DNA from 2 places in the Planococcus sp. YIM B11945 genome. Region 2 is predicted to be linked to the other one. Evidence: riboswitches for the same ligand, from Rfam matches in the RefSeq annotation. Region 2 holds a riboswitch; the other holds the start of a gene.
What was found. A riboswitch is a leader RNA that binds a small molecule or an ion and turns the genes downstream of it on or off. The one in region 2 is predicted to bind thiamine pyrophosphate.

Region 1: it holds a riboswitch for thiamine pyrophosphate, as region 2 does, so the genes downstream of both, thiT (energy-coupled thiamine transporter ThiT) here and ACRRQV_RS03565 (YkoF family thiamine/hydroxymethylpyrimidine-binding protein) in region 2, are expected to answer to the same signal.

The regions. Positions count from the first base shown of each region.
Region 1 covers NZ_JBOZWR010000009.1:43,913-47,318, reverse strand. The annotation lists gene map (type I methionyl aminopeptidase) at 1-396, opposite strand, end outside; gene thiT (energy-coupled thiamine transporter ThiT) at 785-1,360, opposite strand; TPP riboswitch at 1,468-1,567, opposite strand; gene ACRRQV_RS16780 (M20 family metallopeptidase) at 1,681-2,757, shown strand; gene ACRRQV_RS16775 (hypothetical protein) at 2,824-2,970, shown strand; gene ACRRQV_RS16770 (SGNH/GDSL hydrolase family protein) at 3,024-3,406, opposite strand, start outside.
Region 2 covers NZ_JBOZWR010000002.1:221-3,626, reverse strand. The annotation lists gene ACRRQV_RS03575 (ABC transporter ATP-binding protein) at 1-592, opposite strand, end outside; gene ACRRQV_RS03570 (ECF transporter S component) at 657-1,241, opposite strand; gene ACRRQV_RS03565 (YkoF family thiamine/hydroxymethylpyrimidine-binding protein) at 1,243-1,833, opposite strand; TPP riboswitch at 1,931-2,038, opposite strand; SAM riboswitch class I at 2,233-2,341, shown strand; gene ACRRQV_RS03560 (methionine ABC transporter ATP-binding protein) at 2,408-3,406, shown strand, end outside.

The DNA.
Region 1 (3,406 bases), on a different contig from region 2:
GGCGCGCTCAAATGCCGATTCAGCCACTTTGCACAGCTGTTCTTTTTCAGGATGGCCTTCGCCTACGACAAACGAAATGCCGGTATCGGCAAAAAATCCTTCATATGAACCGGATACGTCAATATTGACGATGTCGCCGTCTTTGATGACGCGGCTGCCCGGAATCCCGTGAGCCACTTCTTCGTTGACGCTGATGCATGTATATCCTGGGAAATCGTATTCGCCTTTCGGGCCTGACAAGCCGCCTAGTTCTTTGAACAGCTGTCCGCCAAGTTCGTCAATTTCTTTCGTTGTGACGCCCGGTTTTGTTGCAGCCTTCATCGCTTCACGAATTTCAGCGACCATGCGGCCGGCTTTTTTCAACATTTCTATTTCTTTTTCTGTACTGGCAATCATTGAATACCCTTCTTTCAAGCTTTTCTAATTAAAAATTATACCATAAGAAAAGCGGAAGCGCCCAGGTAAGCCTCGACAAGCGCTGGAGGGCTTGAAAGTAATGGCGTTCTTTGCCATTGCTGGCAAGATAGCCAGCGACCTCAAGAGGCTGGGCGCTGGAGTCTGGACCATAAGAAAAGCGGAAGCGCCCAGGTAAGGCCTGACAAACAATGGATAGCGGACAAAATCGACAATAAGAAAAGAGGCTGTCCATAACTGCAAAATATAAAAAAGGCTAAGAAAAGTGGTGCTTTTCTTAGCCTTTTTTATAATTAGCTGACGGGAATGGATGCGGCGACTCCTGCGGGCTGGAATGGACGTCAGCCCCTTTTGGGACAACCCCTGCTGCTTATGCTTTGCTGTCCACTAACTTCGGTGCTGCTACAAATAGTGCTGAACACACAACTGCGGCGAGCAAGAATACCGGAATCATATAAGTAGCGTTATAAATGATGGAATAAATGACTACATTTCCTTCTGCAAATTCGGCGAAGAACAAAATCCCGGTGATCACATGGACCACGTAGCGCAAAAAGGATGCGATCAAAATGCCGATGACAATTGCAGAAATCATGCTGCCCGTTTTTCCGTTTTGCAGTCCGTTCACGTATTGGCTTCGCATGCTGCCAGCAAAGCCGACCATAGCATAAGCAACCAGATAATCGAGAATCACTTGCAAAATGACAAACCCGAATGACAATGGCGTGACTGAAATGACACCCGTGACAATTTGCAGCAAGCCAACCAGCAACCCGGTCAATACGCCCGCCCCTACACCTCTTCGGAATGCCATCAAGACTATCGGAATCATTACCAAGCTGACGGATCCCCCTTGCGGCATTTTAAACGCGACAAAATCGAGAACATATCCCAGAGCGCCAAAAATTGCAATTTCCACCAATAATAAAATGCGTTTGTTTCTCATAACTTCCTCCTTAATGTGTTTGCACAACACCAGAAGGGAAAGCAGAATAAAACCTATTTTTTTCCATATAAAAGCGGCGTCAGGATAGAGCCTGACGCCGCATAAGGGCAGGTTTCCATCCACATCCCTGCGCAAGCGTTAACTTACAGGTTCAAAGGGTAAGAACAGAACTGTTCACTCTCAGCAAAAGCTCCCCTTGTGGTGTATACATGATTTTCGGTAACATATGTATTGTACCGAAGGCTTCAACCGAAAGCAATCTTACAGGTGAATAATTTTACAAAGGGGGTGGCAGCGGCCAGAAATTTGGCGGCTCTCATATGATTGACTTGTTAAAAAATCTGATCCAAATCAAAAGCGATACGAAAACCGGCGCAAACGAAGCCTTGATTTATTGCGCTGATTGGCTGAAAGAACGCGGCCAATTGGTTACTCTCCATGAACATAACGGCTTTCTCATGTTGACGGCAAGCAAAGGCGGCGGCAGTGATACGATTATTTGGAATGGACATGTTGATGTCGTTCCGGGCCACGAAGAACAATTTGTTCCGATAGAGAAAATGGATCGCCTTTACGGCCGCGGCTCTGCTGACATGAAAGCTGGCGTTGCAGCAATGATGCAAGCTTTTGTGGAATTAGACGCTTCATTGCTGCAACGGACCGTTCAACTGCATCTGGTCACTGACGAAGAAATTGGCGGCGAAAATACTTCCAAGTGGCTAGTCGAACAAGGCTACAGCGGCGACTTCGTGATTTGCGGCGAACCGACCGGTTTAAAAGTTGGGGTGCAGTCGAAAGGCGTTTTACATATGGATTTGGTGTTCAAAGGAAAACCTGCTCACGGCAGCCGGCCTTGGGAAGGCATCAATGCCATCGAATGTGCAATGAAATTTCATGAGCAGTTGTCGGAACTTCCTTTTCAAAAACAATCAACCGACTTTTACGAGCACCCTTCTGTCAACTTGGCCATTATGAATGCTGGAAAGCGCTACAACGTGGTTCCTGAAGTATGCCATGTTTCTTATGACATCCGCTTTTTGCCTGGGCAGGATCCAGATGAAATTATTCACCAAATGGCAGAGTTGGCAAAAACGCTTGGTCTGAAAATGGATTATCAAGCGGACAATTCTACGCCCGCTTTAAAAACATCTGCTGAACACAGTTCAATTTTAAGTTTGCAAAAAGCTATTCGCCAAGTGACGAAAACGGAACCGGTTTTATTCGGCCAGCATGGAGCCGCTGATACCCGCTATTACGCAATCCCCATCAATGGCGAAGGTGCAATCGAATTCGGGCCAAGCGGCGGCGATTGGCATGGAAATGCGGAATATGTTGAGTTATCCAGCGTCCAGGCCTATAAGGAAATTCTTCTCTTGCAGGCACTTTCCAAAGAATAAATGTTTGCATCTCCCTATTTTCGGGAACTTGTATAATACCTTTACTAAACGAATGGAGAGATGATAATGGGAATTGGCCGCATTGTAAAAACCGCTATCAAGTATGGACCAATCGCTTACCCGATTATACGGAAAGCTATGAATAAACGAAAAGCTGGTGCTGGAGCTGCTCAATCAACCAACCAGTATAAACCGAACCCACGGAAACGCTAAATGCCAAAACCCCGATCTGGAATATCCGGATCGGGGTTTTGTTATGCATGGCTTTAAATGTAAGGAATTGGTTCCAGCAGAGCCAAATAATCTTCCTTCATGCTATCGGAAGGCTGGGAAGAAGTTCCTTCAACGGCTTCTCCTTGCCCTTCCTGGCTTTGCATGATTTCTTCAAATGACTTCGGATCAGCTTTTGGAAGTTCTCCCTTTTCCACTTTCCATCCTTTTTGGTACTCGTTCAAAAACGCATTTGCCATCGCTTGGTAGCCAAAAATATTTGGATGAACATCTGCCGGGTTCGGTACTTTATCCACCGCTTTATCGCCAAACGCTTTATCGACAGCAACAAACTGGGCACCCGCTTGTTCCGAACTTCTTTTCAGAATTTCATTAAGGCGATCTAATTGCTTCGCCGTGCCTTCTTTTTGGCTTTCTC
Region 2 (3,406 bases):
CAGTTGCATCCAAGGAAATGTGTCGGTCAAAAAACGAGCCCCACGCAGCTAAACGGTGCTCAACAGCAATGATTGTCAAAGCGAATCGTTTTTGCAAAGCGTCTAGCCAAGAAATAAAGTGCTTGGCAGTAACGGGATCTAAATGCGAAATCGGTTCATCGAGCAGCAGCACTTCCGGTTTCATGGCCAGTGCGCAGGCTGTGGCAATGCGCTGCTTCATGCCGCCGGACAATGATTGGATAAGGGTGTAGCGGTAAGCTTCCAAACCGGTCAATTCCAAGACGCCGGAAATGCGCTGTTCCATTTCTTCGCGAGCCACGTGCAAATTTTCCAGCGTAAAGGCCAGTTCTTCTTCGACCGTCGGCATGCAAAACTGGGAATCGGGATCTTGGAAGACGGTGGCGACGCGGTGGTTGATTTCCCCGGGCAAGTACTTTTCAGCAGGTTTGCCGAATAAAAGAAGTTCCCCTTCTACAACACCGTCGCTATTAAGCGGATACAGCCGGTTCAGCAAATACAGCAGCGTGCTTTTGCCGCAGCCGCTTGGGCCGGAAATGGCCACGCGTTCACCGCGCGAGATGCAAAAGGACACATTCTTTAGCGTCCAAGCTTCATCCTCCGGAAAGCGAAAGGATGCATTTTTAAGTGAAAAAATTTCATCCGACACGCGCATCACCTTTTTTCGCGCGGGCCACCGCATAGCCCCGAAGTGAACCAGTCGCAAGCAAACTGTCTGCGATAAACTTGCCGCCGATTCCAGCAATCACCATGCCGCTGATGACGCGGAGCGAAAACATCAACGCGACAAACGATGGATCGAGTGCCGCGTAGCCGGAAACGAAATACCCGTAAACAAAGCTGAAAACGGCAGAACCTGCACCAGCAAGCATCATGATGGCTAAGCTGAAGTGCTTATAGCCTGTCACTGCAAACGCTGCCTCGGCTCCCAAGCCTTGGACGGCTCCGGACAACAAAAGGCGGGGGCCGACTGCATTGCCGAGGAGCACTTCAATAGCGGCAGCCATCGTTTCCGACATAAACGCAGCACCCGGTTTTCGAATAATGTACATGCAAATGATCGAAACGATAAACCAAATGCCGAACATCCATTCATAGGCAAGCGGGCCGATCAGCGCTGCCCATAGGTTGCTGACATGGACAAACACCAAATAGACAATGCCGAAAACGACCGCAAACAGCGACATCAACACCACTTCTTTTAATTTCCACGACTTCAGCATGTTATTTGCCTCCGTGCGACGGGCTGTTGATGCTCATCGATACCGTCATGACCAAGTGGCGGTGTTCTTCGGTGCGGGCATTCGAAAACGCTTCTTCGTAAAATGCAAAGACGTCGTGGATGTCGCCATGGATGCCGCTCGCGTAATGCATCGATTCATTAAAGACGCCGCGTTTTTTTGCCCGGTCAACTTCCCGGTAAATGATATTCATGTAATCGGGGTTGTTCATCGGGTACAGCGCAAATTGTGACGATACATACTGCTTCGTCTTATCCGTATTCAACAGTTCGTCCGGCATGTCCAAAAACGCATCGCCTGCCGAATCACCCGGGCAACCGATTGAAAACGTGCCGGACAGCGCCACGTGTTCACCGGTCTTCGCCGCATGCAGCGCAATCGCTTTTGCTGCGTTGAACACATGAATTTCCTTGCCCCGAATCACCGTTGACACATCATCCGAATGGGTCCAGACATTGCTCAAATCCGTCTCCCGAAGCGCTCCTTTAATTACCCTAATAAAATCCCCAGTCATCGGATGCAGCGAAAAGCGAAATCCGACAATTGGGCTCGTACCGCATTGCAATGGTTCCATATCAATCGTCCTCCTTAAAAATAGGCACAAAAAAAAGCTGCATCCGCGAAGAAGCAGCCACTATTTCTATGCCAATAAATTCAAAAAGGATTTATTCCAGAAAAGCGCCGCACTTCCTCACGCCAGTATTACCTGGATCGAGTCATAAGGGATCGAAGCTTGCGCTTGCATCTCAGCCGAAAATCGGGCACCCCTAGTGCATTAAACGGTATGCAGTTGTTTTGTGAACGGGATTGTCCCGATGGGTTTAGTCTAGCGGAAGGTGGAAGGGATGTAAAGGAGAAAAATCAAGGTCGATTGGCAGCAGTTGCCTGAAAATAAATTATTTTAAAAAAGTGTTTGACAGTTTTCGAAATGTTAGCTACTATTGGAATCAAGCAAAAAACAATTTCATATGGAACATTATCAAGAGAGACCGAGGGATAGGCCCTATGACGTCCGGCAACCTCCAGAGAAATCTGGGAAGGTGCCAATTCCTACAGAATGAATTCATTCTGAAAGATAACCCAATCCATTTTCGGTGCCTCTTTCTGAATGAAAGGGGCATTTTTTATTGGGAAAAAAGGAGATTGCCATGATCAGCATAAAAGAACTTTCAAAAGAATACACAACGAAAAACGGCAAGGTGATCGGTGTAGAAAACGTCACGATGCACATCAAAGAAGGTGAGATTTTCGGCATTGTCGGCTATTCAGGAGCCGGTAAAAGTTCGCTTTTGCGGTGCATGAATCTTTTGGAGCGTCCCACAAGCGGTTCGATCCGTGTAGCCGGCCTCGATCTGACAAACTTAACAGGCGAGAAGCTGCGAAAAGCGCGGCTGAAAATCGGGATGATTTTTCAGCATTTTTATTTGATCAGCCAAAAGACGGTTGGGGAAAACATTGCTTTTGCGTTAAAGGCCGCGCGTTTGCCGGCAGATGAAATCGCTGATCGAGTCGATGAACTGCTCGACATGGTCGGCCTATCAGATAAAAAAGACGTCTATCCTTCACAGCTGAGCGGCGGGCAAAAGCAGCGCGTCGGCATTGCAAGGGCGCTGGCCAATAATCCGGCGGTTCTGCTTTGCGACGAAGCGACTTCGGCGCTTGACCCGAATACGACTTTGTCAATTCTGCGTCTCTTGAAGAAAATCAACCAGGAAATGAACATTACCATTGTCCTCATTACCCATGAAATGAATGTAGTCAAAGAAATTTGCGACCGGATGGCGGTTATGCAAGCCGGCCGTGTAATTGAAGAAGGCGACGTCTACACGATTTTCTCCGATCCCAAAACCGAGCTGGCTAAGGAATTTATTTCTTCTGTCGTGTCGATCGACATTCCGCAGCCGATCTTGTCCGCTTGCACGGGCCGTGTCATTAAAGTGCAGTTTAAAGGAGCGGTGGCTGGAGAAGGCGTCATCACAGACATGGTGCAGCATTTTGATGTGAAAGGGAATTTTTTGCACGGGTCAATCGAATACATACAAGAAAAACCGCTTGGCTTGTTTGTGATGGAAATCCAAGGAATGCCTGAAAACATTCACCGGGCAATTACATACATGGAAGGACGAGGCGCAAAAGTGGAGGTGATC